4 regions of the Usitatibacter rugosus genome follow, and region 2 is predicted to be linked to each of the others. Evidence: predicted binding sites of a transcription regulator. Region 2 holds the regulator's gene; each other region holds the start of a gene.

Region 1 (7,896 bases), 1.4 Mb from region 2:
GACGAGGCTCGTCGTCGCGCAAGCGCTGCAGCAGGCCAATGCGCCGCCGGCCGGCAGTCCCGCGTCTCCCCGGTAAGGCATGAATCCTGCTCTAGATCCTTCCCATGACTAAACGCATCCCCGTCGGTGTCTTCTTCGCGCTCTTCACGGTCTCGGGTTTCGCGGGCCTGATCTACGAATCGATCTGGAGCCATTACCTCAAGCTGTTCCTGGGGCATGCGGCCTACGCGCAGACGCTCGTGCTCGCGATCTTCATGGGCGGCATGGCCCTGGGCTCGTGGCTGGTGAGCCGGTTCACGCATCGCGTGCGCAACCTCCTGCTGGGCTATGCGCTCGCGGAGCTCGGCATCGGCCTGCTCGCGGTGATCTTCCACGCCACCTTCGTCGCGGCGAGCAACTGGAGCTTCGAGACCGTGCTGCCGGCGCTGGGAAGCCCGGGGCTCATCACCCTCTTCAAATGGTCGCTCGCCTCGCTGCTCATCCTTCCCGCGTCCGTGCTGCTGGGCTCCACGTTCCCCCTGATGAGCGCCGGCATCATGCGCGCGTTCCCGGGCGAATCGAGCAGCACGCTCGCGTGGCTCTACTTCACCAACAGCCTCGGCGCCTCGATCGGCGTGCTCGCGAGCGGCTTCTTCCTGCTCGAGCGGCTGGGCCTGCCCGGGACGATCCTCACCGCGGGGCTGCTCAACTGCGCACTCGCCGCCGTGGTCTGGTTGCTCTCCAAGCGCGTCGGCGACATCGAGGCCCCGGCCGATGCGATGCCGAAGACCGGCGGCACGTCGCTGCGCATCGTGCGGGGCATCCAGATCCTCGCGTTCTTCACCGGCGCGGCCTCGTTCATGTACGAGATCGCCTGGATCCGCATGCTGAGCCTGGGGCTCGGGGCTTCGAGCCACGCGTTCGAGGTCATGCTCTCGGCCTTCATCCTCGGCATGTCGCTGGGCGGGTTCGTGCTCGCGGTGAAGGCGCCGCGCGGCGACAGCGACCTCAAGTGGCTGAGCAGCGTCCTCGTCGCCAAGGGCATCCTCGCGGTCCTCGCGATCGGGGCGTACACGCTGGTCCTCGACCTCATCGGCTGGCTGATGATGGGCCTGCGCAATTCCGACGAAGGCTATGCGCTGTACAACGTGTCGAGCCTCTTCGTCTCGATGCTGCTGATGTTCCCGGCGGCCTTCTGCGCCGGCATGACGCTCCCGCTCGCCACCGCGGCGCTGATCCGTCGAGGCGGCGGCGAGGCCTCGATCGGGCGCGTGTATGCAGCGAACACGGCGGGTTGCATCTTCGGCGCGGCCTTCGCCACCCACGCCGGCATGGAGCTGCTGGGCGTGAAGGGACTCACGGGCTTGGGGGCCGGATTCGACATCGCGCTGGGCGCGCTGGTCGCGATCCTGGCTTCCGCCGGCTTCAGCATGCGCACGGCCGCGACGCTCGGCGGCATCGCCATCGCGTCCGCGATCGCGTTCGCGAGCTTCCCGCTCGACCAGCTGAAGATGGCCTCGGGCGTTTTCCGGCACGGCAGCTTCCTCGATCCGAAGGCATCGAAGGTGGAGTTCTACAAGGATGGCAGGACGGCGACCATCTCCGTCACCTCCGATGGATCGCTGCGGTCGATCCGCACCAACGGCAAGCCGGACGCGGGCATCCAGATGAACCCGGCGAAGCTGCCGGCCGCCGACGAGAGCACGATGATCGTCGCCGGCGCCCTGTCGTTCGCCTTCAATCCGGAGCTCCAGACGGCCGCGAACATCGGCTTCGGCTCGGGCCTCACCACGGCCACGATGCTGAACATGCCGAAGTTGCGCCTGGTCGACACGATCGAGATCGAGCCGGCGATGGTGGAGGGCGCGCGTGTCTTCGAGCCGCGCAACAGCTCCGCCTACACCGATCCGCGGAGCCACATCCGCATCGAGGATGCGAAGACCTTCTTCGCCTCCACGCAGGCGCGCTACGACGTCATCGTCTCGGAGCCATCCAATCCGTGGGTGAGCGGCGTGGCGACGCTCTTCTCCGACGAGTTCTACTCGCGCATCGGCCGGCACATCAACGACAACGGCATGCTCGTGCAGTGGGTGCACTACTACGAGACCGACATCGACATCATGGGGTCGATCCTGAAGGCCCTGGGGCGCAACTTCAGCGACTACGTGATCTACACCCCCCAGTCGGGCGACATCCTCGTGCTCGCCGTGAAGCACGGCCGGGTTCCCCCGCCGAGCGACGCACTCTTCCGCACGCCCGCGATGAAGGCCTCGCTCGAGCGGCTCGGGGTACGTTCCCTGAACGAGCTGGTGTTGCATCGCGTGGCCTCGCGCCGCGTGATCGAGCCGCTGGTGGAGCAGACGCGCTATCCGGCGAACTCGGACTACTTCCCCGTCGTCGACTTGAACGCCTCGCGGGCACGCTTTCGCCGCTCGTCGGCGGGGGACATCGCCGAGATCCCGCGCGCGTTCGTGCCGTTCGAATCGCTGGTCGACGGCGACGCGCGCGTGACGCTGGAGGATTTCGAGCGCAAGCGCCCCTACAGCTCGAACCGCATCGAGGATGCGCTGATCGCCGTGGGGTTCGCCGACTTCTTCCTGACCGGCGCCAGCGACCAGGCCGCGCGCGTCCCAATTTCTTCGCGCACGCAGATCGCGTTGGCCCGGGCGGGCTTGAAGCAGTGCGAGATCGATCCCTCGCTGTGGGCCGATGCGATCGAGGGCACCACCCGGGCGATCGCGCAGGCGCTTCGCGGCAAGGTGCTCGATCGCATCTTCGGCGAGATCTGGGATTCTCCCTGCTTCAAGAAGCTGCCCGCCGCCGAGCGGGGGCGTATCGAGCTCTATCGCGCGCTCGCCTATCACGACGCGAAAGCGATGCGCGAGGTCTCGGATCGCCTCGCGGCCATGCCTCACCGCTGGTCGCCCGACGACCTCGCGGTGATCGCGTTGACCGGAGTCTGCGTACGCGTGCTCGAAGGTGATCTCGCCGGAGCCCGTGCCCTCTGGGAGTCCGTCCGTGAGCTCATTCCGCGGCAGGTCAGCAACGCATTCACAACGCGAGTCATCCTGGCCCACATCCCGAAGCTCGGGGAAGCCCGGGCACCTGCACCGGTCACCGGGGCGCCCGCGGCCCCGGCGACACCCGCGACACCGAAGTGACGAAGTACGGCACCTGCGGACACTGCGGGGCAACGAGGGCGTCGCCAAACAGCGCCACACAGCGGGCATGGAGCGCGGATCGCGATCCGTGAGCCTCGCCTCGCCTCGCAGGATCCGTCCAAGTAATTGATTTTTAGTTGGAAAACTCCGTTTCGGGCATTGAACCCGGCGGGGCCCGCCAACCCCTCCAGCTGGCATGCGCGTTGCATTATCGCGAGCAGCCCGCAAGGGCGGCCCTCTTCATTTTCAACCCCGACAGGAGCACCTCATGACCAAGAAACAATCGGGCTTCACCCTGATCGAACTGATGATCGTGGTGGCCATCATCGGCATCCTTGCCGCCGTCGCCATCCCGGCCTACCAGGACTACCTGAAGCGCTCGAAGATCACGGAAGTCGCGGCTGCTGCTGCCGCCTGCAAGACGTCGCTCTCCGAGTACATCGCTTCGAAGAACGCCTTCCCGACCAGCGCCGACGTCGCGGGCTGCTCGACGCAGGAAACCCAGTACGTGAAGACCCTGGCTGTCACCAACGGCGAAATCGCCGTCGAGATCCAGAAGGTCGACACCAAGGTCGACGCCAAGCACCTCTACCTGACCGCGATGAACGATTCCGCCGCGTCGGTCGTTGCCGCCGCTGGCGACTCGATCGCCTCGTGGAAGTGCGGCACGGAAGCCGGTGCCACCGAGTACAAGTTCTTCCCGGCGAACTGCCGCCAGGCCAAGTAACTTCGTAGTACCGGAGCACGAAGGGCGAGAGGCGACTCTCGCCCTTTTTCTTTTCGCCGGACTGACGGCGGACGGCACCTGATGACCATCCGGGGCGGCAGTGCTGTCGCCAAATGGCGTCGCCCAAACCGGGGGTGGCGGAGTCCCTCCGGGCCCGGAGGCCAAACCCGGTATAAGTAACTGATTGTAAAGTCCTACACGGTGTCTTTCAGCCGTAGCAAAGGGCTTCGGAGCGCTTGGCACAGGGGTTGCTCCTATCCGTTCAGCCCCGCGAGGGCGACCCGAATAACCCCCAAAGGAGCACTCACTCATGAAGAAGCAATCCGGCTTCACCCTCATCGAACTGATGATCGTGGTGGCCATCATTGGCATTCTCGCCGCCGTCGCGATCCCGGCCTACCAGGACTACCTGAAGCGCTCGAAGATCACGGAAGTGGCCGCTGCCGCCGCTGCCTGCAAGACCTCGCTGTCCGAGTACATCGCTTCGAAGAACGCGTTCCCGGCCAACGCCGACAACGCCGGCTGCTCGACGCAAGCCACGCAATACGTGAAGACCCTGGCTGTCACCAACGGCGAGATCGCCGTCGAAATCCAGAAGGTCGACACCAAGGTCGACGCCAAGCACCTCTACCTGACCGCGATGAATGATTCCTCCGCGTCCGTGGTTGCCGCTGCCGGCGACTCGATCGCTTCGTGGAAGTGCGGCACGGAAGCCGGTGCCACCGAGTACAAGTTCTTCCCGGCCAACTGCCGCCAGGCCAAGTAATTCCGCAGTAACGCGACACCGAAGGGGCGAGAGGAAACTCTCGCCCTTTTGCTTTTTCCGTCGCCGGACCCGGGGAGTGACGGGGGGCGGCATGTGCTGTCTATTCGGGCCGAATCGAGCCTTCCCAGGCCTGGATACCGCGTTGCGCGGGCTGGCACAGAAACGGCGGCCCTGCCGGGGCGCATCCCAACCGGCTGATTGCAGTGCGTATTATCGCTTTCCCCGCACGCCGCTTCGGAGCCGGATCGACCACCCCGGTCATGGCACGGCAGTTGCATTAACAGGGCAGCCCGCCACAGCGGTCGAGATTTCCCCCCACCCAGGAGCATTCATGCAAAAGAAACAAGCCGGCTTCACGCTCATCGAACTGATGATCGTGGTTGCCATCATCGGTATCCTCGCCGCAGTGGCCATCCCGGCCTACCAGGATTACCTGAAGCGCTCCAAGATCACGGAAGTCGCCGCCGCCGCCGCCGCTTGCAAGACCTCGCTCTCCGAGTACATCGCCTCGAAGAACGCGTTCCCCGCCAGCGCCGATTTCGCCGGTTGCTCGACGCAGGAAACCCAGTACGTGAAGACCCTGGCCGTCACCAACGGCGAAATCGCCGTCGAGATCCAGAAGGTCGACACCAAGGTCGACGCCAAGCACCTCTACCTGACCGCGATGAACGATTCCGCCGCGTCGGTTGTTGCCGCTGCCGGTGACTCGATCGCCTCGTGGAAGTGCGGCACGGAAGCCGGTGCCACCGAGTACAAGTTCTTCCCGGCGAACTGCCGCCAGGCCAAGTAATTCCGTAGCACCGGAAGCACGAAGGGCGAGAGGAGACTCTCGCCCTTTTTCATTTCCGCCGTTGCGTTTATCCTTCACGCCGCCATGACCCGATTCAAAGCCTTCGGCATCCACCTCGCCCTCAGCTCCGCCATCGCGATCGCGGTCGTGGCCGCCATGCTGTTCGTCTGGTACCCCGGCCCGTTCTTCGCGGCCATGGGGGGCAACAACCTCGTGATGATCCTGATCGGGGTGGACGTGGTCCTGGGGCCGCTGATCACGCTGGTGATCTTCAACCCCGGCAAGGCCCGGCACCTGCTGAAGCTCGACTTCACCATCATCGGCATCATCCAGTTCGCGGCGCTCGCCTATGGCATCGCCGTGATCGCCGAGGTGCGTCCGATCTACATGGTCTTCACGGTCGATCGCTTCGACCTGGTCGCGGCGAGCGACATCAAGCCGGAGGAGGTCGCGAAGGTCACGAACCCTGAATTCAAGGACGTCTCCTGGGGCCGGCCGCGCACGATCGCGGTTCGCACGCCCTCGGATCCGAACGAGCAGTTCCGCGTGATCCAGTCGGCGCTCTCCGGCTCGGACCTGCAGACGTTTCCGCAGTACTACGTTCCCTACGAGTCGATGGCCGCGGAGGCCCTGCGCCGCGCGAAGCCGGTCGACACCCTGGTGAAGACCTTCCCGTCGGAGATGGAGATCGCGCTTCGCGATGTCGGCCGCAGCGCCGCGGACGTGCGCTACCTGCCGGTGAAGGGGCGCGTGAAGGACTACAGCGTGCTGATGGACGCGAAGACCGGTGCCGTGCTCGGCATCGCCAAGGTCATCCCCTGGTAGCGCGAGGGGCCCGCCAGGGGCTCGCCTGCAGCGCGAGGCCGTTGGACAGGTAGGTGAGGTAGTACTCGAGGTTGTTCAGCTCGTCCGAGCCTGCCGCGAAGGGCGCAACCCCCATGCGCTCGAGGCACTCGCGCACGCGGGCCTGCAGCGTCACCGCCTGCCCGCCGCGGATCACCACGCTGCTCGCACCCTGGCCGATCGCCGGCGACAGCGGCTGCCCGGCGTAGCGCTTGCCCGCGCCCTGGACGTGGCACGACGCACAAGCCCAGTTCTGCTGGCCCATGCGCGTGGTGTAGAGGCGCCGGCCTTGATCGAACGCCGCTTCCGCCGCGGCGGGGACGCGCACCGCGACCTTCTGGTTCTGCGACAGCGAGCGCACGTACGCGGTGACGGCGCCCATCGACTTGCCGTCGTCGATGTCGAGCAGGGGCTCGGCGTTCGTCTTGAGGCACTGGTTGATCGCCGTCTCCAGCGTCACGACCCGCTTCAGCCGCGCGTCGTATTGCGGATAGGCGCCGGCGATGCGCCGCCCGCCGTTGGGAAAGCACGAGGCGAGCGTGCGGCCGTTCTTGAACTTGCGGGTCCACGCGGCGCGGCCGGCTTCGAGGACGCCGCTCGTGGTGGCGGCGTTGGCATTTTCCGCGAGCTGCGAGCGCAGCTCCGCATCGAAGGCGGCGGAGCCGAGCACATAGTCCGCCGGTGCCAGCGAAGGAAGGTCGCTCTTGAGCTTCGCGGCCGCTTCCGCGCGCACCGCGTCCGCGGCGGCGAGGACCGGCCCCGCGCAGGTGAGCAGCGCGAGCGCAAAGGCGGCGAGGATGCGGTCAGGGCAGCGCATGGAGGAAATCCGTGAGTCGATCGATCTCGCGTGCATCGAGGATGCGATGGCGTCCGTACGGCGGCATCACCGTCGTGGGCTTGGCGACCGTGGGATCGACGATCAGCTCGCGCAGCCTGGGCTTGCCGAGCTCGCGCATGCGGGCACCGGCGAGCGCGGGGCCGAGGTCGGAGCGAGTGGCCGGGCCCGATCCCGCGGGCAATTGGTGGCACGCGATGCAGTAGCCCTTGTCGGGGCGGACGAAGAGGTCGAGGGCCGGGGTTTGCTGGGCGCAAACCGGGAGGGCCATCCCCGCGGCGCAGGCGAGGATGCAGGAGGCGATTCGCATCAGCTGATCTTCAGGGCCTTCTCGGCGGAGCGCTCGTTCTCGAGCAGGACGCGCAGCTCGCGCAGGCGGGACTCCGCGCTGGAGAGCTCGTAGAAATTGGCGTTGCGGAACTTCACGGCGATCTCGAGTTGGTCCACCGCGGCGGCCAGGTTGCCGCGCCGGTAATACGCCTCGGCCTGGGCACGATGCTGCGGCAGGCGCTGCCCCGAGATCTCGAACGCGCGCGACTGCAGCTCGTAGAGCTTGGCGTCGTCCTGGACGATCCGAAGGCGTTCATCGAGATCCGCGAGCGCCTCCTTGCTGCGGCTCTGCTGCACCAGCAGGTTGAGGTAGCCGTAGGCGAGCGCACGGTACTGCGGGTAGGCCTTCAGCGCGGGGCGATAGATGGCGAGCGCATCGTCGGCTTTCCCCTGGTCGGCGCGGATCTGCGCGGCGAGCAGCTCGAACGCGGGATAGGACACGCCGGATTCGCGCAGCGGTGCGAG
Region 2 (7,896 bases):
GTCGGTGTCGGCCACCACGCCGAACGCGTTGGGCCCGATCAGGGCGCCGACCAGCAGGTAGCCGAGGATGGCCGGGATCGACAGGCGCCGGAAAAGCACGACCACCGCGACGGCGGCGCCTAGCAGGATCACGGCTACGGGCAGGGCGTCGTGCATGGACTTATAATTCGGGGGTCATGTCGAATGTACTACATCCCCACGCCCTCTCGGACTCGCAGCATTTCATCGAGCTCGCGAAGAACGTCCTCGACATCGAGGCCGAAGCGGTCGCTCGCCTGAAGACTCGCATCGGCGAGCCGTTCATGCAGGCGCTGCGCATCATCCTCGGCACGAAAGGGCGCGTGGTCGTGACCGGCATGGGCAAGAGCGGCCACGTCGCGGGCAAGATCGCCGCCACCCTGGCCTCGACCGGCACGCCCGCTTTCTTCGTGCACCCCGCCGAGGCGAGCCATGGCGACCTGGGCATGATCACCGACCAGGACGTGGTGATCGCCATCTCCTACTCGGGCACGTCGAACGAGATCCTCGCCATCCTGCCGATGCTGAAGCGCAGGGGCGCCAAGGTGATCGCGATGACGGGCAAGCCCGCTTCGGCGCTCGCCATGGAGGCCGACGTCCACCTCGATGTCGCCGTCGAGCGCGAGGCCTGCCCGCTCGAGTTGGCACCCACGGCGAGCACGACGGCCACGCTCGCCCTCGGCGACGCGCTCGCCATGGCCTTGCTCGACGCGCGCGGCTTCCGCAGCGAGGACTTCGCGCTGCACCATCCCGGCGGCGCGCTCGGCCGGCGCCTGCTGGTGCACGTGGCCGACATCATGCGCAAGGGCGAGCGCTTGCCGCGCACGGCGCCCGACGCGCTGCTGCCGCAAGCCATCGTCGAGATGACCGCGAAGGGCATCGGCATGACGATCGTGGTTGACGCGAACGACAAGCTGCTCGGGATCTTCACCGACGGCGATCTGCGCCGCGTCCTCGAGAAGCACGATCACATCAAGACACTCCGCGTGGGCGACGTGATGACGAAGAACCCCCGCACCATCGCGCCCGAGAAGCTGGCCGCCGAGGCCGCGCGCATGCTGGAGGAAAACCCGATGGGTGGCCGGCTCGTCGTCGCCGACCGCGAGGGCCGCCTCGTGGGCGCGCTCACCTTCCACGACCTGCTCGCCGAGGGCGTGGTCTAGGTGTCGTTCGCCAAGCGCGCGAGCGCCATCAAGCTCGCCGTCTTCGACGTCGACGGCGTGCTCACCGACGGCACGATCTACATGGGGCCTTCGGGCGAGATGCTGAAGGCCTTCAACATCCTCGACGGGCACGGGTTGAAATTGCTCCACGAGGACGGCATCGCCACCGCGATCCTCTCGGGTCGCAAGTCGGCGATGGTCGCCACGCGCGCGAAGGAGCTGGGCCTGGGCGCTGTCCACCAGGGTGTCGCGGACAAGGTGAAGCGCCTCGCCACGATCCTCCGCGCGCACAAGTCCGATCTCGCATCCTGCGCGTACATGGGAGACGACCTCCCCGACCTCGAGGTCATGCGGCGCGTGGGCCTCGCGGTCGCGCCCGCCAACGGCGTGCTGGCCGTGCGCAAGCAGGCGCATCTCGTTACGAAATCCCGGGGCGGCGAAGGCGCGGTGCGCGAGTTCTGTGAACGCCTGCTCGAGGCGCGCGGTCGAACGGACCTGGTGCAAGGAAGAACGAAAAAATGATCGGCGTGTTTCGTCCCACCTCATGGCTGCCGCTGGGCGTCCTGGCGCTGCTGGTGGGGCTCACGCTGTGGCTGAACGCGCTGGTGCAGCCGGCGGCCGCGAAAGCGGACGGGAACCTGCGTCACGATCCCGATCTGATCGTCGAGAATTTCAATGCGCGCAAGCTCGGCGAGGACGGGCGGGTGCTCTACACGCTCACCGCGCGGAAGATGGTACATTACCCCGACGACGATTCCTCCCTCCTGGAAACGCTCAATTTCGACGCTTACCAACCGAAGCAGCCGCGCGTGAACATCACCGCCGAGCGGGGCCGGTTGCAGAAGGGCGGCGACGAGGTGTGGATCGAAGGCAACGTCGTGGTGCACCGCGAACCGGCGCCGCGCGTCGAGCCCCTGAAGATCTTCACCGACAACCTGCTGGTGCTCCCGGACGAAGGCATCGCGCGCACCTCGAGCGAAGTGCGGATGGAATCCCCCTCGGGCCACGCCACAGCCGCCGGCCTCGAGCTGAACAACACGGATCGCACCGTGAAGCTGAACCGGGTGCGTTCCACGTACAAGCCTCCAGCCCGCTAGGAGACCGGCAATGCGCACGCTTCGCCTCACCCTGCTCACCGCGCTGGCGCTTGCCGCGCTGCCCGTGCTCGCCGAGAAGTCGGACCGCGAGAAGGAAATCAACATCGGCGCCGACCTCCTCACCGGCGACGACAACGCCCGCGTCACCGTCTTCGACGGCAACGTCGTCATCACGCAGGGCACGATGCGCATCACCGCGAACAAGGTCACGGTGAAGGAAGACGCGGAGCGCAACAAGTTCTACGTCGCCAACGGCGCGCCCGTCACCTTCCGCCAGAAGCGCGACAAGGCCGAGGACTTCATCGAAGGCTGGGCCGCGCGCGCGGAATTCGACGACAAGAGCTCGAAGTTGAAGCTCTTCGACAAGGCACGCCTGAAGAGCGTGCAGGGCGAGATCACCGGCGACCTCATCACCTACGACACCAGCCGCGAGCTCTTCGAGGTCGGCGCCGCGCAACCCGGCACGCCCGGATCGCGAGTGAAGGCCACGCTCGTCCCGCAGAAGAAAGACGCGAAGGACGGGAAGGACGCGAAGAGCGAGGCCAAGCCGTCGTCGCCCCTCACCCTCAAGTCCGACTCGGGCCCCGCCACCCATTGACGATGGCTGCCACGCCCGCGCCGCTGCGCGAACACCTCACGCTGGTGAAGAGCGAGCCGCAGCCCGCGGTGCTGCGGGCCGAGGGCCTGAAGAAGAGCTATCGCAAGCGCAGCGTCGTGTCCGACGTGTCGCTCACCGTGGAAAGCGGCGAAGTCGTCGGCCTCCTCGGCCCCAACGGTGCCGGCAAGACGACCTGCTTCTACATGATCCTGGGCCTCGTGCCGATCGACAGCGGCAAGGTGATGCTCGATGGGGAAGACCTCACGCACCTGCCGATCTTCCGCCGCTCGCGCCTGGGGCTTTCGTACCTGCCGCAGGAAGCGTCGATCTTCCGCAAGCTCACCGTGGCGCAGAACATCCAGGCGGTGCTGGAGCTCCAGGGCCTCGAGGCGGGCGAGATCGAGACGCGTCTCGAGCAATTGCTGGACGACCTCCACGTCGGCCACCTGCGCGCGAGCCCGGCCACGGCGCTCTCGGGCGGCGAGCGCCGCCGCGTGGAGATCGCGCGGGCGCTGGCCACGAACCCGAGATTCATCCTGCTCGACGAGCCCTTCGCGGGCGTCGATCCCATCGCGGTCCTCGATATCCAGCAGATCATCCGCTTCCTGAAGGAGCGCGGCATCGGCGTGCTGATCACGGACCACAACGTGCGCGAGACGCTCGGCATCTGCGACCACGCCTACATCATCAACCAGGGGTCGGTGCTCGCCTTCGGGAAGCCCGAGGAAATCATCTACAATGAGTCTGTCCGAAAGGTCTACCTCGGGGAGAATTTCCGCCTGTAGCGGACGTCCCGTTATCCCCTGGCACTTTCGCACCTCATGAAGCACAGCCTCCAGCTAAAGCTCAGCCAGCACCTCACCCTCACGCCGCAGTTGCAGCAGTCGATCCGCTTGCTGCAGCTTTCGACGGTGGAGCTGAACCAGGAGCTCGAGCGCTATCTCGCCGAGAACCCCCTGCTGGAGCGCGCCGACCTGGCGCCCGACGAACCCACGAGCGTGATCGGCGATCGCGGCGCCGCCCCCGAGGGCTCCCCGACCTCCTCGGCCCAGGAGGAGCCCGCCGCCGAGGCGCACGAGCGAGAGGAACGCGAAGAGCGCAGCGACCGCATGGACGAAATGCCCATGCGAGACAACGGCGGCGGCGAGGAGATGGGCGGCAGCGGATCGCGCCGCGGCGACGACGACCGCGAGGACTTCACGCAATTCGCCGCGGCCGAGGTCACGCTCCACGACCACCTCACCCAGCAGCTTTCGCTCACCTCGCTCACGGAGCGGGACAAGCGCCTGGCCGCCCTCGTCATCGGCAACATCGACGAAGACGGCTACCTGCAGCAGACCCTCCAGGAGCTCCTCGACAACGCCATCGACGAATTCGCCGAGCTGGAGCTGGAGGAAATCGCGATCGCGCTGAAGCACGTCCAGAACATGGACCCCGCCGGCGTCGCGGCGCGCGACGTGAGCGAATGCCTCACCCTGCAGCTGAAGTCGCTGCCCACCGACACGCCCTACCTCGCGCCCGCGGTCGAGCTCTGCGCCAAGCACCTGGACGTGCTTGCCGCCCGCGACTTCAATCGCCTCAAGCGCACGCTGGGCGTGGACGAAGACGAGCTGCGCGAGATCCGCGCCCTCATCGTCTCGCTCGACCCCAAGCCCGGCCGCAGCTTCGGCAGCGGCGACATCCGCTACGTGGTGCCCGATGTCGTCGTGCGCCGCGTCGGCACGCGCTGGGTCGCGGCGCTGAACCGCGACGCGATGCCGCGCCTGCGCGTGAACAAGATGTACGCGGATATCCTCCAGGCATCCCGCGAGAACGGCGCCAAGCATCTGGCCGGCCAGCTCCAGGAAGCGCGCTGGCTCATCAAGAACGTGCAGCAGCGCTTCGACACGATCCTGCGAGTCACGCAGTCGATCGTGGACAGGCAGAAGAACTTCTTCGAGCACGGCGAGGTCGCGATGCGCCCGCTGGTGCTGCGCGAGATCGCGGAGGCCGTCGGCCTGCATGAATCCACCATCTCGCGCGTGACCACGCAAAAGTACATGCTGACCGCGCGCGGCATCTTCGAGCTGAAGTACTTCTTCGGCAGCCACGTCTCCACGGATACCGGCGGCGCCTGCTCGGCCACGGCGATCCGCGCGCTGATCAAGCAGCTCGTCGCGGCGGAGGACGGCAAGAAGCCCCTCTCCGACCACCGCATCTCGGACATCCTCGCGCAACAGGGCATCCAGGTCGCGCGGCGCACCGTAGCAAAGTACCGCGAGGCGATGCACATCCAGCCGGCGAACCTGCGCAAGTCGATCTAGAGTCTTCCCGTCACCCGCACCGCGAAAAGGAGCCATCGATGAACCTCCAGTTGACCGGGCACCATGTCGACATCACCCCCGCGATCCGCCAGTACGTCGTCACCAAGCTGGAAAGGATCGAGAGGCACTTCGACCACGTGATCGACGTGAACGTCGTGATGACGGTGGAAAAGCTGGACCAGAGGATCGAGGCGAACGTGCACCTCGCGGGCAAGGAGATCCACTGCGAGTGCCACGAGGTCGACATGTACGCGGCCATCGACGGGCTGATCGACAAGCTCGACCGCCAGGTCGTGAAGCACAAGGAGAAATTCAAATCCGCAACGCGCCACAACCCGGTCACCATCCGCCAGGCCGAAGAGGAATAGGCCTCCCCCCGGAGAGCGCCGTGAACCTCGTATCCCCGCTGCTGCCCGCCTCGCACGTCCTGCTCGACCTGGACGCCACGAGCAAGAAGCGCCTGTTCGAGCAGGTCGGGCTGCTGTTCGAGAACTCGCGCGCCATCCCGCGCGCGCGGGTCTTCGACAGCTTCTTCGAACGCGAGAAGCTGGGTTCCACCGCACTGGGCTGCGGCGTGGCCATCCCGCACGGACGCATCAAGGCCCTGCGGGAACCGGTGTGCGCTTTCGTGCGCACGCAAACGCCGATTCCCTTCGAAGCACCCGACGGCCAGCCGGTGCAGCTCGTCTTCGCGATGCTCGTTCCCGAGCACGCGACCGAGGCGCACCTGCAGATCCTCTCGGAGCTGGCCCAGATGTTCAGCGACACGGGCTTTCGCGACGCGCTGCTCGCCGCACCCGATGCGGCGACGGTCCACGGCATGATCACCGGATGGTCGCCCTATGCCCCGGCTCAGCGTTCAGCAACTCTTTGAGGACCGGCGCGAGCGCCTCGGCCTCGAGTGGATCGCGGGGGCCGCCGGCTCGTCGCGAGAGATCACCGGCACCATGCTCGCGCGCCCGGGCATCGGGCTGATCGGCCACCTCAACCTCATCCACCCGCTGATGGTGCAGGTCCTCGGCCGAAGCGAGCTCGAGTACCTGGAGTCGCTCGATCCCGCTTCGCGCGAGATGACGGCGCTTCGCGCCGTGGGCGGCGAGACCGTCGCCGTGATCGTCTGCGACGGCATGCCCGTGCCTCCGAACTTGCAGGACGCCGCGGCGCACGTGGCAACTCCGCTGCTCGCTTCGCCGGAGCCGAGCCAGCAGGTGATCAACGTGCTGCGCCCCTACCTGCAGCAGGAGCTGGGCTCCATCACCACGCTGCACGGCGTCTTCCTCGACGTGCTCGAGATCGGCGTGCTGATCACGGGCGATTCCTCCATCGGCAAGAGCGAGCTTGCGTTGGAGCTCATCTCGCGCGGGCACGGCCTCGTTGCCGACGACGCGGTCGAGCTGCAGCAGATCGGACCCGAGACCATCTCCGGGCGCTGCCCGCCGATGCTGAGGGACTTCCTCGAGGTCCGCGGCCTGGGCGTGCTCAACATCCGCTCGATCTTCGGCGAGACGGCGGTGCGGCCGCGGAAGACGCTGCGCCTCATCGTCACGCTCGAGAGCCCGGCCAACGGCAACATGGAGCGCGACCGGCTCTCCACGCGCACGAGCACGCAGCCGATCCTCGGCGTGGAAGTGCCCTCGGTCACGCTCGCCGTGGCTCCGGGCCGCAACCTCGCGGTGCTGGTCGAGGCGGCGGTGCGCAACCACATCCTGCTCACGCGCGGCATCGATTCGACGCGCGAGTTCATCGCCCGCCAGGCCGCGGTGATGCGCGACGAGTCGGAGGCCGCACGGCGCGAGGAAGCGGATTAGCGGCATGCAGCTCGTCCTCCTCTCCGGCGTGTCCGGGTCCGGCAAGAGCGTCGCGCTGAAGGCGCTCGAGGACGCCGGCTTCTTCTGCATCGATAATCTTCCGGCCGGCATGATCCACGACCTCGTCGCCTCCCGGAAGGAGCCGAAGGTCGCGATCAGCGCCGATGCGCGCAGCCCCGAGACGCTGGGCGAGCTGCCGGCGATCGTGGCGCGCGAGCGCGAGCGCGGCAGCGACGTCGGCGTGATCTTCCTCGATGCGACCGATGAGAGCCTCGTGCGCCGCTTCTCCGAGACGCGCAGGCCCCATCCCCTGGCGCGCGATGGCCGCACCATCCACGAGGCCATCTCGCAGGAGAGGAAGCTCCTGGAGAGCGTCGCCGAGATCGGCCAGCGTATCGACACCAGCGCGCTCACGCCCTCGCAGCTGCGCGGCTGGATCCAGGATCTCGTCGTCCTCGACCGCGCGAAGCTCTCGCTCGTCGTGATGTCGTTCGGCTACAAGGGCGGCGTGCCGCTCGACGCCGATTTCGTGTTCGACGTGCGCTTCCTGCCGAACCCCCACTACGACCCGAAGCTGCGGCCGCTCACCGGAGCCGATCCGGAAGTGGTGGCCTTCCTCGAGCGCGAGACCGAGGCCGGCGTGGTGATCGAGGATATCCAGCGCTTCCTGCAGCGCTGGCTCCCCAAGTACGTGCTCGACCAGCGCGCCTCGCTCACCGTGGCGATCGGCTGCACCGGCGGGCGGCACCGCTCGGTGTACGTCGCGGGCCAGCTCGCCGAGCGCTTCGGTTCCGACTACGAGGTGATCCTCCGCCATCGCGATGTGTGGAGGGTCTAGCGGGTGCTGATCCTCAACCTCCTCGGAGCGGGGCGGAAGCCCGAGCGCGTGCCGATCTTCCCCCTGTCGAC
Region 3 (7,896 bases), 230 kb from region 2:
GCTTCGGCACGCCCTGCTACGTCTATTCGCGCTCGATGATCGAGGCGGCGTACCGGGAGTTCGACGAAGGCCTGGCGGGCGTGGACCACCTCGTCTGCTATGCGGTGAAGGCGAACTCCAACCTCGCCATCCTCGACGTGCTGCGCAGGCTCGGCAGCGGCTTCGACATCGTCTCGGGCGGCGAGCTCTCGCGCGTGCGCGCCGCGGGCGGCGAGAGCTCGAAGATCCTCTTCTCCGGCGTCGGCAAGTCCGAGGCCGAGATCCGCTTCGCGCTGGGCGAGCGCATCCGCTGCTTCAACGTGGAGAGCGAGCCGGAGCTGGAGCGGCTGAACGCGCTCGCCGGCGCGGCAGGGACGAAGGCCGCGGTGTCGCTGCGCGTGAATCCCGACGTCGACGCGAAGACGCATCCCTATATCTCCACGGGCCTCGCGGGAAACAAGTTCGGCATCCCGTACGGGCGGTCGCTCGAGGTCTACCGGCACGCCGCACGGCTTCCGCACCTGGTGGTCTCGGGGATCGATTGCCACATCGGCTCGCAGATCCTCGAGGCCTCTCCGCTCGAGGAGGCGGTCGATCGCGTGCTGGAGCTCGCCGACGCCGTGATCGCCGCGGGCATCCCGCTGCACCACGTCGACTTCGGCGGCGGCTTCGGCATCCGCTACCGCGAAGGCGACCGCACCATGGACGTCGGGCACTACACGCGCAAGCTCGCCCAGCGCATGCAGGGGCGCGGGCTGCAGGTGCTGCTGGAGCCCGGGCGCTACATCGTGGGCAACGCGGGCGTGCTGCTCACGCGCGTGGAGTACCTGAAGCTCGACAAGGCGAAGCGCTTCGCCGTGGTCGACGCCTCCATGAGCGAGCTGATCCGCCCCGCGCTCTACGAGGCGTGGCACGAGATCGTCCCCGTGACCGAGGCGCCCCGGGAGCGTGCGACCTACGACGTGGTGGGCCCGATCTGCGAATCGTCCGACGTGCTGGGCACCGGGCGCGAGCTCGCGATCGCCGAAGGCGATCTCCTCGCCATCCTCTCCGCCGGGGCCTATGCGATGGCGATGGCGTCGAACTACAATACGCGCCCGCGCCCTCCCGAGGCGCTCGTCGACGGCGATCGCATCCTCGCGATCCGTGCGCGCGAAAGCGTCGAATCCCTCTACGCCGGCGAATCGACGCTCGATAAGGCGGAGTAGACGTGATTGGTATCGACTCGATACCAAAATGCGGCGAGTCCGCTCAAATCGTCACGCTTGACATCGCCAGTCGCATCTAGAATCCAACTCACCAAGCTGGTGCGTGCGTTGAAGGACCCGAAGCACGACGCACGAAGTAGCGCAGCAGAGCTACCAGGCACCGTTCGATGCGATTTTCCGGACGCTTGGAGATGCGGTAACGGTTCCTTACGGGGCTGGCCGCGATACTTAGTCCACCATTGAAAGGAGCAACACCATGGCAACGAAGAAAAAAGCTGCGAAGAAGAAAACCGCGAAAAAAGCCAAAAAGGCCAAGAAAGCGAAGAAACGGTCAACTAAAAAGTCGACCAAGAAGAAAGCTGCAAAGAAGAAGGCTGCGAAGAAACGCAAACCAGCCAAGAAGGCAGCCAAGAAAGCTAAGAAGAAGGCCGGAAAGAAAAAGCCGGCCAAGAAGCGCAAAGCGGCGAAGCCGGCCATGAAGAAGATGGCGGCTCCGGTAGCGATGAAGCCGATGATGGCTCCGGCCGTCACCCCGGTCATCACGCCGCTGATCAAGCCGATGAGCTAGGCGGCTTGACCCGGAAACGAGGCGCTAACCGACCCCCCGCGCAAGCGGAACCACCCCCGGTCGATTAGCGCCTCGCTAGCGGGTTTCCCAACTCCCGATCGTTTCGTAGCGTCCCGCTTCCGAGCGGACCAGCGCCAATGCGCTCGCTCTCCATGGGATGGGCGCAATGGGCGTGCGCGCCACCGCCGAACGGATGCGGCGGGCCAGCGTGACGTGCGGCGCGAACGGCCGCTCCTCCAGCACGAATCCCGCGTCCTTCAACGCCTGGCCCAACTGCGCGGCGAGATCGATGAGGCCCGGCGCCGGCGACTCGCAGCCCGCCCAACCCACGCGAGCACCCCGGAACGATCCGGTGCGGTCGAGCCGCACCTCGAAGGCCGTTGCACGAATAGCGCCGGCCACCCCGCGCGCACGCTCGACGGCTTCGGGATCGATCTCGCCCAGGAAAGCCAGCGTGAGGTGGATCTTCTCGCGGGGGACGGGCTTGCCGCCCGACTGCTCCGCCAGCTCTCGTGCCAGCGCGGCGAGCGCGGCCGCGGCGGCGGCATCCGGCCAGAGCGCGAAGAAATGGCGCGCCACGGCTAGATGAGGAAGATCGTCGCGAGCCCGAGGAAGACGAAGAAGCCCATGCTGTCGGTGATGAACGTGAGGAATACGCTCGAGCCGACGGCCGGATCGCGGCCGAAGCGCTCCATGGTGAGCGGGATGAAGAGGCCCGCGAGGGCGGCCACGATCATGTTCAGCATCATCGCCATCGCCATCACGCCACCCAGCGCGACGTTGCGGTAGAGCATCCACGCGACAACACCCAGGACGCTCCCCCAGATCACGCCGCTGGTGACCGCCACGCCCAGCTCGCGGGCCAGCAGCCGGCGCGCGTTGCTGGCGCTCACCTGGCCCAGCGCGAGGGAGCGCACGATGAGCGTGGCCGTCTGGTTGCCCGTGTTGCCGCCGATGCCGGCGACGATCGGCATCAACGCCGCCAGCGCCGCCAGCTTCTCGATCGACCCCTCGAACGCACCGACCACGCGGGAAGCGATGAAGGCCGTGCAGAGGTTGAGCGCGATCCACGGGCCGCGGTTCTTCACCGACGCCCACACCGTGGAGAAGATGTCCTCCTCTTCGCGCAGACCCACCTTGGCCAGCTCCTGCTGCTCCTGGCGCTCGCGCACGTAGTCGAGGACCGCCTGCACCGGCACGCGACCGGTCACCTTGCCGTCGGCGCTCACGACCGGCGCGCTCACGAGCTCGTAGCGCTCGAACGCCCGGGCGGCCTCCTCGGCGTCGCTGTCGGCGGCGAAGGAGACGACGTTCTGCTGGTAGATCGACGCCACTTCCACGTCGGGATCGGTCACCAGCAGCTTGTTCAGCGGGAGGACACCCAGGAGGCGATCGTCCCGGTCCACGATGAAGATGGCGTCGGTCTGCGCCGGCAGCTCGTCGTAGCGCCGGAGGTAGCGCAGCGCCACTTCGACGGTGACGTCGTCGCGGATGCTCACCACTTCGAAGTCCATCAGCGCGCCGACCGTGCCTTCCGGATACGACAGGGCCGATTGCAGCTCGGCGCGCTCGTCGACGTCCTGCGCCTCGATGATGTCCTGGACGATCTCTTCCGACAGGTCGGGCGCGAGGTCGGCGATCTCGTCGGCATCGAGGTGCTGGGCCGCGGCGACGATCTCCGCGCTGTCCATGTCCGCGAGGAGCGTCTCGCGCACCGCATCCGACACCTCGAGGAGGATCTCGCCGTCGCGGTCGCTGCGGACCAGGCCCCAGACCGCGATGCGGTCCAGCGGCGGCAAGCCCTCCAGCACGTAGGCCACGTCCGCGGGGTGAAGGCCATCGAGGCGCTTCTGCAGCTCGGCGAGGTTCTGCTTGTGCACCAGGCCTTCGACGAGCGCGGGCTTGCGCCCGTCCTGCTCGCCCTGGCGATGGACGAGGTCCTCGACCAGCTTCTGCTTCGCGATCAGGCGCGTCACCGCCTCCAGGTGATCCTGGGGCGATTCCGAACGCGGGATGTCTTCGGGACGGCGGGCCATGAGCCCGCCCATTGTAAGCGGCTAGGGCAGCTCGGCCGCGGGCATTCTCGCGAGGATGATCCCGGTCTTGCGCTCGAGCCACGCGGTGTTGCGGTTGCGGTCGTAGAAGCGCGGGTTGGGAACGATGGCGGCAAGGCGCGCGGAGCCCTCGGGGCCGAGCGCAGAGGCGCTGGTGCCGTAGTAGTGGCGCGCGGCCGCCTCGGCGCCGAAGACGCCGTCGCCCCACTCGATCACGTTCAGGTACACCTCGAGGATGCGGCGCTTGGGCCACAGCTTCTCGATCATCACCGTGATCAGTGCCTCCTGCCCCTTGCGCCACAGCGTGCGGTTGCCGGAGAGGAAGAGGTTCTTCGCGAGCTGCTGCGAGATGGTCGAGCCGCCGCGGACCACCTTGCCCTTCTGCTTGTTCTTCTCCATCGCCTTCTCGATCGCCTCCCAGTCGAAGCCCTCGTGGTCGACGAACTTCGCGTCCTCCGCGGCGACGATGGCGCGCTTGAGGCTGGGCGAGATCTTCTCGTAGGGCACCCACTGCTGCTTCAGCTTCGCGTCGGGCTTCTTCTCGCGCAGGCGCTCGAGCTGCGCTTCCATGAAGGCCGTCGACTGCGGGTTGTGGTCCTTCCACCACCACACGCGCGCGAGGAACGTGAGCTCGTAGGCGATCAGCAGCGCCGCGAGGCCGGCCAGCAGCCACGCGAAGTAGCGCGCGAAGGTCTTCATGGGCGAGCGCGCATCGTCGCCAGCACCGCCGCCGTCGCGGGCCGCGTCCCGTGCCAGACAAGGAATGCCTCGGCCGCCTGCTCCACCAGCATGCCGAGCCCGTCGCTGCCGCGCGCACCCAGCGCACGCGCGTGCTCGACGAACGGCTTCGCGGCCGGTCCGTAGGCCATGTCGTAGGCGAGCGCGCCGCGCGCGAGGCAGCCTGGCGCCAGCGCGAGCGGCGTGCCCTTCGTCGACGTGGACGTCGCGTTGATGAGCACGTCGAAGCTTCCGTCCGCGACCCCGGCGAGAGTCCGCGCTTCGATCGGGCCGAGCGACGCGAACTCCTTCGCCAGGGCTTCGGCGCGATCGAGCGTCCGGTTCGCGATCACGAGAGCCGCGGGCCGCGATTCCAGCAAGGGCGCGATCACACCCCGCGCTGCACCGCCTGCGCCCAGCAATGCGATGCGCGCGCCCGCGAGCGACACGCCGAGATTGCGCGTGAGGTCGGCGATGAGCCCGGCGCCGTCGGTGTTGTCCGCCGCGATGCGTCCGCCCGTCGAGGTGAGCACGTTCGCCGCACCCGCGAGGCGCGCGCGATCGGTGGCGCTCGCCGCGAACCGCAACGCCTCGATCTTGAACGGCAGCGTCACGTTGGCGCCGCGCCCGCCGCCTTCGAAGAACGCGCTCGCCGAACCGGCGAAATCCTCCATCGGCGCGAGGAGCGTCGCGTACTCCAGGGCGGTGCCGGTCTCCATCGCGAACTGCGCGTGGATCGCCGGCGAGAGGCTGTGGCCGACGGGATTGCCGATGACCACGAAGCGCGGGGGCGTTGCCATCATTTAATAGGTATGGGGGTGACGAGCGTTGAGTTTTTGTGTTGATGCTCTATGATGGTGCGTGCGGCCAAAATTGGCACCATGTTCGTGCGTCGCGGCCAAAAATCGACGAAGTACGCATTGGCGTTCAATGCCTTACGTACAATCGCCAGTGGCATGTTTTTCGCTATTCAGAGGCCTCGACCGGGTCATTTCGGCCGCTCGTTTACCATTTCTGTGCATTCACCACCCCTCAGGAGAACTCCATGGCAGTCGGCGACGTATTCAAGACGATCAAGGAAAACGAGGTCAAGTTCGTCGACCTCCGTTTTACCGACACGAAAGGAAAAGAACAGCACGTAAGCGTCCCGACCAAGTTCTTCGGGGAAGACAAGTTCACCGACGGCCACGCCTTCGACGGATCGTCCATCGCCGGTTGGAAGGGTATCGAAGCTTCGGACATGTTGCTCATGCCGGATCCGGATTCGATGCGCATGGACCCGTTCTTCGACGAGCCGACCCTCGTCCTGTCGTGCGACGTGCTCGAGCCCTCCACGGGCAAGGGCTACGAGCGCGACCCGCGCACCATCGGCAAGAAGGCCGAGGCCTACCTCAAGAGCTCCGGCCTCGGCGACACGGCGTACTTCGGCCCGGAGCCCGAGTTCTTCGTGTTCGACGCGGTGGAGTGGAAGGTCGACATGTCGGGCTCCAGCGTGAAGATCTACTCGGAAGAAGCGCCCTGGTCCACCGATGGCAAGTTCGAGGGCGGCAACCTCGGCCACCGTCCGCCGGTGAAGGGCGGCTACTTCCCCGTGCCGCCGGTCGATTCGCTGCAGGACATGCGCTCGGCCATGTGCCTGGCACTCGAGGAGCAGGGCGTCGAGGTGGAAGTGCATCACCACGAAGTCGCGGCGCCGGGCCAGTGCGAGATCGGCACGAAGTTCAACACGCTCGTGAAGCGCGCCGACTGGCTGCAGATCCTCAAGTACACCGTGTGGAATGTCGCGCGCTCGTACGGCAAGACGGCCACCTTCATGCCGAAGCCGGTCGTGGGCGACAACGGCTCGGGCATGCACGTGCACCAGTCGGTGTGGAAGGGCGGCAAGAACCTCTTCGCCGGCGAGGGCTACGCAGGCCTCTCCGACTTCGCGCTCTATTACATCGGCGGCGTCATCAAGCACGCGAAGGCGCTGAACGCGATCACCAACCCGGGCACCAACTCGTACAAGCGTCTCGTGCCGGGCTTCGAGGCTCCGATCAACCTCGCGTACTCGGCTCGCAACCGCTCGGCCTCGTGCCGCATCCCGTTCGTGTCGAGCCCGAAGGGCCGCCGCGTCGAGGTGCGCTTCCCGGATCCGACGGCGAATCCGTATCTCGCCTTCGCCGCGCTGCTGATGGCGGGCCTGGACGGCGTGCAGAACAAGATCCACCCCGGCGATCCGCTCGACAAGAACCTCTACGACCTCGAGCCCGAAGAGGCCGCGAAGGTGCCGCATCCGTGCGCGTCGCTCGACGAGGCGCTGGAGAGCCTGGACAAGGACCGCGGCTTCCTCAAGGCGGGCGGCGTGTTCACCGACGACATGATCGATGCGTACATCGCGCTCAAGTACGAGGAGGTGCAGCGCTTCCGCATGACGACGCACCCGGTCGAGTTCGACATGTACTACTCGTCCTGACGGATTCGCGAATGGACGCGACAAAGGGGGCGGGCGACCGCCCCCTTTGTGTTTTTTTCCACCCCCGACCACAAGCTATGGGGGTGTCACACAACTATCTCATTGATCTAGTTGCTTTTTTCATGACGCCATCGCATCCTTTCCTTCCCGTTTCGCGAATGGGAGCGCGAGATGAAGAAGCTCTGGATTGCAACGTTCCTGGCAGTGACGAGCGCAAGCGCGCTCGCGCAGTCCACGATCTACAAGCACGTGGACGCGAACGGCCGGGTGACGTACACGAACAAGCCGATGAAAGATGCCGCGGTGGTGGAGCTCGAGCCGCTCACGCTGATCCCGGCCACGCCCACCGGCATGCTGCAGCCGCAGGGCGTCGCGGCGAAGCCGCCGGCCGCACCCACGCCGGCACCGGCTTCGGCCGAAGCGAACATCAAGCCCGCGGTCGCGATCGTGACGGCAATGCCGTCGGCGAGCGCGGTGAGCTTCCCGAAGGTGGACACGTCGCTGCAGAAGAAGCGCGACGAGGAGCGCCGCCGCATCCTCGAGGAAGAGCTGAAGGGCGAGGAAGACCAGCTCTCGAACGTGCGCCGCAACCTCGGCGAAGAGCAACGCAACCCCGAATTGGTCGCCGTGGTGCGCATGGCGCAGGCCACGGCCGATCCGACGCCGTCCCAGCAGGTCGAGCTTCGCAACAAGCTCGAGAAGGCCTCCGGCCGCATTCGCGGCCTGCAAGCTACCGCAGCCGAGCACGAGAAGAACATCGAGGCGCTCAAGAAAGAGCTCGGCGCCTTGAAGCCCTAGCCTCGACCAGTCCCCCTTTCCGGCGTCCTGCCGACGCGCCGGCCCCCGTGGCTGGCGCGCTAATTGCTTTTTGTTCGTCTGAACGCCGGCCATGAGCGTGCTCTCCGGATTGGAGCT
Region 4 (7,896 bases), 1.2 Mb from region 2:
TCGCCTCGAGCGCGGCGAGCAGCCCCATGAATCCCGGATAGCGCGGCTTCAGGTAGGCGAACACGCGAGGGCGGCGATCGCCGGCCCACGTGACCTCTTCACCGGGCACGGATTCGTCGAGCGGACCCAGGTATTCCGCGTCCTCGCGCGGGCCGAAGGGATCCAGCTCCTCGAACGTGCAGAGGATGTCGTCGCGCGCGGCGAAGATCTCCGAGGCCTGCGCGAGGGGCCGCGCGCCGAGTGCCGTCAGCGCCTTGTTCGCGCTCGCGGTGAGCGCTTCGTCGGCGCCGCGCAGCGTGGCTTCGGTGATCGCCTGCCACGGGCGCAGGCTCGGCAGCGGATGCACGGAGGGCGGCGAGCTGAAGCCGCTGCCGATGGTGACGGCCGGAATGCCCGCGACTCGCGCGGCGAGCAGTGCAACCGGTGCATAGTCCGCGACGATCGCATCGGGCTTCTCGAGCTCGAAGAGGGAGAGCCACGCGCGGACTGGCCCCTCGATGCCGCCGCCGTCGTGGAACCCGAGGTCCAGCAGGATGCTGGCGAGGCTTGCGGGGGAGAGATTGGGGCGTTCGACGCCGGTCGTCAGCGGTGCCGCGTAGCAGCGGAAGCCGCGCGACGTGGCGCCCGCGTGCTGGAGGTTGGAGAAGGCGAGCGCCGGTTCGTGCCCCGCGTCGCGCAACGCGACCGCGAGGGCGGTGAGCCGCTGGATGTGGCCGAGGTCGCCCCCGTACTCCCAGGCGCAGAGGACGCGGGCCACGCTCGGCGCGCCGGGCGCCGCGTTACGGCTGGCAGCCCGTGGTGATGCCCAGTCGCCCGAGGATCAATCCCGAGCCACGGCAGCTCGTGCCGAGCAGGCTGACCGAATGCGGCGACCTTTCGTCGTTCGCGATCACCACCACCGTGCCCCGGCGCTGCCCGTACGAGAGGGCCTGCAGCGAGACGTCCGCGGTGCACGACGTGAGCGGTGCCAGCGTGGTCGTGCAGGTCGTGCTCACGATCACGTAGTCGGGGCTCGGGACGATGCTGTTGATGATCGCGGGCGCGCCGCCGACGTTGCGAATCGTGATCCGCTGCGAGGGGCTCACGGTGCCGAACGCGCGGGCTCCGTAGGACATCTCGCGCGGAGAGACGTCGATCAGCGGGACGGGGCGCGTCTGGCTCAGGCCGAAGAGCCGGACCACGCGCTGGCCGCCGGGGGCGTTGGAGTTGATGGTGAGCGAGCCCTCGACTTGGCCGGTCGTGGCGCTCGTGAAGCCGAGCGTGAGGACGCAGCTTTCGTCCGGTGCGAGCGTCGAGGGGCAGGGATTCTGCAGCGTGAAGCCGGGGCCGGCCACCGTGATGTTGTCGAACGTGAGCGGCGCGGTTCCGGTGTTGGTGAGGCGCAGCTCATGCAGCGTGGGATCGTTGCCCAGCGCGTAGACGAATTCGATGGAGTTGGGGACCGCAAAGTTGGGCCCCACGACGCCGCTGCCCATGAGCTGCGAATACGCCGTGGTTCCGGCGCTGGGCGTGACGGCCAGCGGCTCGCTGAACGATCCCTGGGACGGCGGCGTGAAGGTCGCGCTGATGTTGCACGACGTGCCCGGGTTGATCGGGCTGCGGCAGCTGGTGCCCGCGGCATCGATCGCGAACGGCGGATTGACGCTGGTCGTGAAATCGACGGGCGTCGAGCCGGGGTTGCGAAGGATGAATCGCGCCGGCGGCGACGTCGTGCGCACGCTCACGCCGCCGAAGTCGTAGGCCGACGGAAGCAGGGTGAGCGTCGGGGGAACGACGCTGTTGCCCGCCAGCGAGACGGACGAGAAGCCGTTATCCGAATTGTCGAAGATGCAGAGATAGGCCGAGTACGGGCCGAGGGCGGACGGGGCAAAGGTCGCCGTGACGGAGCAGCCATTCCCAGGCGAGTACCCCATCTCGAAATCGCAATCCGAGGTGAGCATGAACGCCCCGCCATAGGCGATCGTGCCGCCGTAGCAGGTGGGCGAATCATTGAGCTCGGCGTAGTAAGGCTCCCAGTCGCCGGCGCCCGAGCTCGTGTAGGTGATCGTGCGGGGCGCGCTGGAGCTGCCCACGGGCACGTTGCCGAAGTTCACCGCCGTCGGGTTCACGGTGACGGCCGGCACGGGGATGACCGCTTCGCTGAACGAGAACTCGGAGGTGTCGCCCGTCGCGCTGTTGCGCGCGGTGGCGGAGATGTTGTTGAAGATGCCCGGGATGATATGCGTCGCGTTCGAAACACCTGCGGGCACCGTGACGGTCTTGGATCCGACAAAAGTCTTGCCTTCGGAGTTGACCGGGGACGGATTGTCGAAGAACTCGAGAATGAAGGTGCCGGCCGCGCTGGTGAACGAGTAGCTCACTTGCGTGTTGGCGCCATCCGTGGTGACGCCGTTGATCTGGGGCCAGTTCTGAAGCGTGTTGGGGCCGCTATCGACGTCACCCGCGTCGTTGATGGCGCCGCCGTAGCCCAGCATGATCCCGTACGGCTCCGCGTAGATGGAGTTCTGGCTGATCGAAACGCCCGTGCCGGCCGAGATCTCGATGCCCGCGGTGCTGTTGTGCGAGATCACGTTGCCGGTGATGCTGATCGGCGACACGGAGTTGATGCGGATGCCGGACGCGCCGTTCGGCGCGGCGTTGCCGGAGGTGTCGTTGCCGATCTTGTTGCCGGTGATGGTCATGGGCCCGCCCGTGACCTGCATGCCGCCCAGCGAGTTGTTCCCGATGTAGTTGCCGCTGATCGTGAAGGCCCCGGTGCTGCCGACGTTGATGCCCCGGCCGTTGCCGGCCGACGTCACGCCGTCCACGGCGATGCCGATCAGGTTGTTGGTGATCGAGCCGCCCGCGGTGGAGCCGCTGATGCCATAGGTCGAGTTGGCGATGATGACGTTGCGGTCCGCGGTCCCGCCACCGATGGTGTTCGTGAAGCCCGAGGCGAGCGAGATCCCATTTGAATTGCCGCTGATCAGGCTGCCCTTGACGACCAGCGGGCCGAGCGAGGCGCAGATCGCGTTGCCGCCGTAGAGCCAGTTGGTCATGCGCACGCCGGTCACGGTCAGCGTGCCGCCGTACAGGAAGGCACCTATGCCGCAGCCGCCGAACGTGGCGTTGAACCCGTCGATCTGGATCTCGGCGTTGGCGTTCCAGCCGCTGCTGCTGTTGTTGGCGGTCCAGGTCGCGCGGCTGGTGCCGTCAATGGTCATGCTGAGCGGTTGGCCGGTCGCTGCGCACTGGATCGTGGGCAACGGGCTGTTCAGGTTCATGAAGAAAGGCCCGGAGCCCGGAAAGGTGATGACATGGCTCGCACCACCGGTAGAGCAGGCGGCATTCGCGTCCATGATCGCCTGGCGCAGGGTGCCAGCGCCCGAATCAGCGGTCGAGGTGACCGTGAATGTGGCTGCGGCTGCCGGCAACGCGGCGGCCAATGCGACCACCAGCGGTGCAAGGCGAAAGGATTTCGGGGTCGGGCAGGTGGGGGCTGTGCGCAGCATGCGGTGCTCCTGGGCTTTGAGACACGCGTCGTTTGTAGGGTGGGAAGCGACCAACGTGCCACCCGGTACCCTATGTTCGCATGAACCCCGAGGTCTACGGAATATTCCACAGAATCCGGGGCTTCCATGCCTGCCGTGCGTCCGTCCGGGGTCCGTTCCGGGTCAGGCCCAAGGCCGTGTTACGTCACAGTACGACCAAGTTGTCCCGGTGGATGAGCTCGGGCTCGGCCAGGTACCCCAGGACCGCCTCGATCTCGGCGGTGGGCTTGCGCAGGATGCGGGCCGTGTCCGCGGCGCCGTAGTTGACGAGGCCGCGGGCGATTTCCCGGCCGTCGGGCGCGCAGACGCTCACCACCTCGCCGCGGCCGAAGTGCCCGTCCACGGCGGTGGCGCCGATGGACAGCAGGCTCTTGCCGTCGTGAGTGAGCGCTTTCACCGCGCCGGCATCGAGGGTGATGCGGCCGGCCGGCTTCATGTGGTCTGCGAGCCATTGCTTGCGCGCCGCGATGGGCTCGCGCTCGGCCTCGAGCAGGGTGCCGATCGGCTCGCCCGCGAGGACGCGGGAGAGCACGTCGGGTTCGCGGCCCGAAACGATCGCGGTATGTGCTCCGCTGCGGCCCGCGCGCTTGGCCGCGAGCACCTTGGTGATCATGCCGCCGCTGCCGAGGTGCGAGCCCGTCCCGCCGGCGATCGTCTCCAGGTGCGGGTCGCCCGCGCGGGCGCGCGAGACGAGTGTCGCCGCCGGGTCCTTGCGCGGGTCGGCGGAGTAGAGGCCCTGCTGGTCGGTGAGGATCACCAGCGCGTCGGCCTCGAGCAGGTTCGCCACGAGGGCGCCCAGCGTGTCGTTGTCGCCCACGCGGATCTCGTCCACCACCACCGTGTCGTTCTCGTTGATGACCGGCACCACGCCCAGCGAGACGAGGGTGCGCAGCGTCGTGCGCGCGTTGAGATACCGGTTGCGGTCGGCAAGGTCGGAATTGGTGAGCAGCACCTGCGCCGTGCGCAGCCCCCGCTCGGAGAAGCACGACTCCCACACCTGCACGAGGCCCATCTGGCCCACGGCGGCCGCGGCCTGCAGCTCGTTCACTGCGTGCGGGCGCTTGGTCCAGCCGAGGCGCTTCAGGCCCTCGGCGATGGCGCCGGAGGAAACGACCACCACCTCGATGTTGCGGGCGCGAAGCTCCGCGATCTGCCGCACCCAGTCGGCGATGGCCTCGCGGTCCAGCCCCGCCCCGGTGTTGGTGAGCAGGGTCGAGCCGATCTTCACCACCACGCGCCTCGCCTGGGCGAGCGGCGTGGTCATTCGGCTTCCTTCCGCACTTTCGTGTTCGCCGCCGAGTGCTTGGCGCCCTCGAGGAAATCCATCACGGCGAACGTGAGGTCGCTCGTGCCTTCGGCTTTCATCGCCGAGATGAGGAACCAGGGGCCCTTCCACGCGAATTTCTTCACGAAGGCCTTGGCGCGCTTCTCGGCCTCCTTGGGATCGAGCAGGTCGGCCTTGTTCAGCACCAGGAAGCGCGGCTTCTTCACGAGCGCGGCGTCGTATTTCTTCAGCTCCGCCACGATCGCCTTGGCGTCGTGCACGGGATCGGCGTTCTCGTCGAAGGGCGCCAGGTCGACCATGTGCAGCAGCAGGTGAGTACGTTGCAGGTGGCGCAGGAACTGGTGGCCGAGGCCCGCGCCTTCGGCGGCACCTTCGATCAGGCCCGGGATGTCGGCCACGACGAAGGAGCGGTTCTCGCCCACGCGCACGACGCCCAGGTTGGGATGCATCGTGGTGAACGGATAGTCGGCGACCTTCGGGCGCGCGGCGGAGATGGCGCGGATCAGCGTCGACTTGCCGGCGTTGGGCATGCCGAGCAGGCCCACGTCGGCGATCACGCGCAGCTCCAGCTCGAGCTTGCGCTCCTCGCCCGCGCCGCCCGGCGTGAACTGGCGCGGCGCCCGGTTGGTGCTCGACTTGAAATTGAGGTTGCCCAGGCCGCCCTTGCCGCCGGCGACGAGCAGCGCGCGCTGGCCATCTTTGGCGAGGTCGGCAATGACTTCGCCGGTATCCATGTCCTTGATCACGGTGCCGACCGGGAAGCGAAGGATGATGTCCTCGGCGCCGTGGCCGAACTGGTCGCGGCCGCGGCCGTTCTCGCCCGGCTTCGCGCGGAAGATGCGCGTGTAGCGATAGTCGACGAGCGTGTTGATGTTGAGGTCCGCGACACCCCAGATGCTGCCGCCGCGGCCGCCGTCGCCGCCGTCGGGCCCGCCGCGCGGGACGTACTTCTCGCGGCGGAACGAGGCCGAGCCGTCGCCGCCTTTGCCGGCGAGGACTTCGATGCGGGCTTCGTCAAAGAATTTCATGGCGTCGTTTCAACAGGGTCGTTTTAACAGGCTTGTTTCAGCACAGAGGACACAGAGGTTACACAGAGGACACAGGAAACTACTTCATGTCCGGCAGCGCGACACGGATACCCAGGCCGATGAAGGTCACACCGGCAAACACGTTCAGGCGATTGGCGATCGCGGGCTTGCGTCGCAGCCACTCGCCGATCCAGCCCGAGAAGAACGCCACGGCACCGAAGACCCCGACGGTCACCGCCATGAAGACCAGGCCCAGCAACAGCATCTGCGCGCCGACGTTGCCGGCTTCGGTGTTCACGAACTGCGGCAGGAACGAGAGGAAGAAGAGCGTCACCTTCGGATTCAACGCGTTGCCGAGCACGCTTTGCTTGAAGATCGTCCGGTACGCCTTCGATTCGCCGCCTTCGGTGAGCGCGAACGACGACGCGTGGCGCAGCGCCTGGATGCCGATCCAGATGAGATACGCCGCGCCCGCGTAGCGCACGAGGTCGAACGCGAGCGGCGACGAGCGGATCAGCGCCGCGACGCCGAGGGCGGCGAGCAGCGTGTGGAAGATGCAGCCCGTGGCGAAGCCCAGTGCCGCGGCGAACCCGGCCTTGCGCCCCTGCACGATGCCGCGCGTGAGCACGTAGACGATGTCCGGGCCGGGCGCCACCGCGAGGAGCGCCGATGCGACGAGGAAGAGGGCGATGTCGGGCACTTGTAGGGTTGCTGGATAAAACCGCTGCCGGAAATGAAAAAGCCCCGTACGGGACGGGGCTCTTTCGCGTGGGCGAGAGCCGTTACTGCTGGACCGGCTCGATGCTCACGATGTTCTTGCCCTTGGGGCCGTGCTTCCCGAACTTCACGAGGCCGAGCATCGTCGCGAAGAGCGTGTGGTCCTTGCCCATGCCGACGTGACGCCCGGCGTGGAACTTGGTGCCGCGCTGGCGGACGATGATGGAGCCGGGGGTGACCAGCTCGCCGCCGAAGGCCTTGAGGCCCAGGCGCTTCGACTCGGAATCGCGGCCGTTACGGGAAGAGCCGCCTGCTTTCTTGTGTGCCATGGTTCAGTCCCTTAAGCGATGGCATCCACACGGATTTCCGTGTAGTTCTGCCGATGGCCCTGCGTGCGCTGGTAATGCTTGCGACGACGCAGCTTGAAGATTTTCACTTTCACGCCGCGGCCGTGCGAAACGACCGTTGCCGTGACCGTGGCACCCGCCACCAGCGGGTTGCCGACCTTCACCGACTCGCCTTCCCCGACCATCAACACTTGATCGAGAGTGATTTGCGAGCCAACGTCTGCCGGTATCTGTTCGATTTTAAGTTTTTCGCCGGTGGTGACTCGGTACTGCTTGCCACCGGTTTTTATGACCGCGTACATGTTGAGCTCCGATGAATTTCTGTAAGGTTTCCGCCCCAATCCCGTGAAGGGCAAGACGAACCCGCTATAATACGCGAAATTCCTCGTATCGTCAAAGACTTGTCACCCCCCAGCCTGGAAGCGATCCGCGCCCCTATCGGCGCCGATCTGACCCGCGTGGACGCCGTCATCCGCGAGCGTCTCGCAAGCGAAGTCGCCCTCATCGGGACCATCGGCGAGTACATCATCGGCAGCGGCGGCAAGCGCCTCCGCCCGGCCCTGGTGCTGCTTTCCGCCAAGGCTCTGGGCGCCGAGGGTCGGGGCATGCACGAGCTGGCCGCCGTCATCGAGTTCATCCATACGGCCACGCTGCTCCATGACGACGTCGTGGACGAATCGAGCCTGCGCCGCGGCCGGCGCACGGCCAACGCCGAATTCGGCAATTCCGCGGCCGTGCTCGTCGGCGATTTCCTCTACTCCCGCGCCTTCCAGATGATGGTGGGCGTGGGCTCGCAGCGCGTGATGGCGGTGATGGCCGATGCCACCAACGTCATCGCCGAGGGCGAGGTGCTGCAGCTCATGAACGTGCGCGACGCCTCCACCGACGAGGACGGGTATCTGCGCGTCATCCGCTACAAGACCGCCAAGCTCTTCCAGGCCGCCACCCAGGTGGGCGCCATCCTCGCGGGCGCCACGAAGGACCGGGAA

Evidence for each region. The regulator sigma-54, encoded in region 2, starts transcription at its own class of promoters, with help from an activator protein. The targets are predictions, from matches to a motif close to TGGCACNNTTCCTGCT.
Region 1: the regulator sigma-54 is predicted to act here: its motif matches at 4,105-4,120, upstream of DSM104443_RS21845 (pilin).
Region 3: the regulator sigma-54 is predicted to act here: its motif matches at 5,479-5,494, upstream of glnA (type I glutamate--ammonia ligase).
Region 4: the regulator sigma-54 is predicted to act here: its motif matches at 3,537-3,552, upstream of DSM104443_RS16320 (choice-of-anchor D domain-containing protein).

The regions. Positions count from the first base shown of each region.
Region 1 is NZ_CP053069.1:1,490,930-1,498,825, forward strand. Features, by position in the region: gene DSM104443_RS07410 (spermine/spermidine synthase domain-containing protein) at 1-76, shown strand, start outside; gene DSM104443_RS07415 (spermine/spermidine synthase domain-containing protein) at 105-3,140, shown strand; gene DSM104443_RS22020 (pilin) at 3,409-3,867, shown strand; gene DSM104443_RS21845 (pilin) at 4,178-4,633, shown strand; gene DSM104443_RS22025 (pilin) at 4,965-5,423, shown strand; gene tfpZ (TfpX/TfpZ family type IV pilin accessory protein) at 5,508-6,248, shown strand; gene soxA (sulfur oxidation c-type cytochrome SoxA) at 6,235-7,083, opposite strand; gene DSM104443_RS07445 (cytochrome c family protein) at 7,070-7,411, opposite strand; gene DSM104443_RS07450 (M48 family metalloprotease) at 7,411-7,896, opposite strand, start outside.
Region 2 is NZ_CP053069.1:78,154-86,049, forward strand. Features, by position in the region: gene DSM104443_RS00330 (monovalent cation:proton antiporter family protein) at 1-156, opposite strand, end outside; gene DSM104443_RS00335 (KpsF/GutQ family sugar-phosphate isomerase) at 177-1,181, shown strand; gene DSM104443_RS00340 (KdsC family phosphatase) at 1,182-1,703, shown strand; gene lptC (LPS export ABC transporter periplasmic protein LptC) at 1,709-2,278, shown strand; gene lptA (lipopolysaccharide transport periplasmic protein LptA) at 2,289-2,876, shown strand; gene lptB (LPS export ABC transporter ATP-binding protein) at 2,879-3,661, shown strand; gene DSM104443_RS00360 (RNA polymerase factor sigma-54) at 3,698-5,179, shown strand; gene hpf (ribosome hibernation-promoting factor, HPF/YfiA family) at 5,218-5,547, shown strand; gene DSM104443_RS00370 (PTS sugar transporter subunit IIA) at 5,568-6,053, shown strand; gene hprK (HPr(Ser) kinase/phosphatase) at 6,022-6,987, shown strand; gene rapZ (RNase adapter RapZ) at 6,992-7,825, shown strand; gene DSM104443_RS00385 (LON peptidase substrate-binding domain-containing protein) at 7,829-7,896, shown strand, end outside.
Region 3 is NZ_CP053069.1:4,409,660-4,417,555, forward strand. Features, by position in the region: gene lysA (diaminopimelate decarboxylase) at 1-1,187, shown strand, start outside; gene DSM104443_RS21005 (histone) at 1,444-1,755, shown strand; gene thpR (RNA 2',3'-cyclic phosphodiesterase) at 1,831-2,334, opposite strand; gene mgtE (magnesium transporter) at 2,337-3,791, opposite strand; gene mtgA (monofunctional biosynthetic peptidoglycan transglycosylase) at 3,813-4,508, opposite strand; gene aroE (shikimate dehydrogenase) at 4,505-5,329, opposite strand; gene glnA (type I glutamate--ammonia ligase) at 5,572-6,981, shown strand; gene DSM104443_RS21035 (DUF4124 domain-containing protein) at 7,153-7,779, shown strand; gene glnL (nitrogen regulation protein NR(II)) at 7,871-7,896, shown strand, end outside.
Region 4 is NZ_CP053069.1:3,452,135-3,460,030, reverse strand. Features, by position in the region: gene DSM104443_RS16325 (glycosyltransferase) at 1-757, opposite strand, end outside; gene DSM104443_RS16320 (choice-of-anchor D domain-containing protein) at 780-3,491, opposite strand; gene proB (glutamate 5-kinase) at 3,676-4,794, opposite strand; gene cgtA (Obg family GTPase CgtA) at 4,791-5,843, opposite strand; gene DSM104443_RS16305 (LysE family translocator) at 5,923-6,543, opposite strand; gene rpmA (50S ribosomal protein L27) at 6,626-6,889, opposite strand; gene rplU (50S ribosomal protein L21) at 6,901-7,209, opposite strand; gene DSM104443_RS16290 (polyprenyl synthetase family protein) at 7,357-7,896, shown strand, end outside.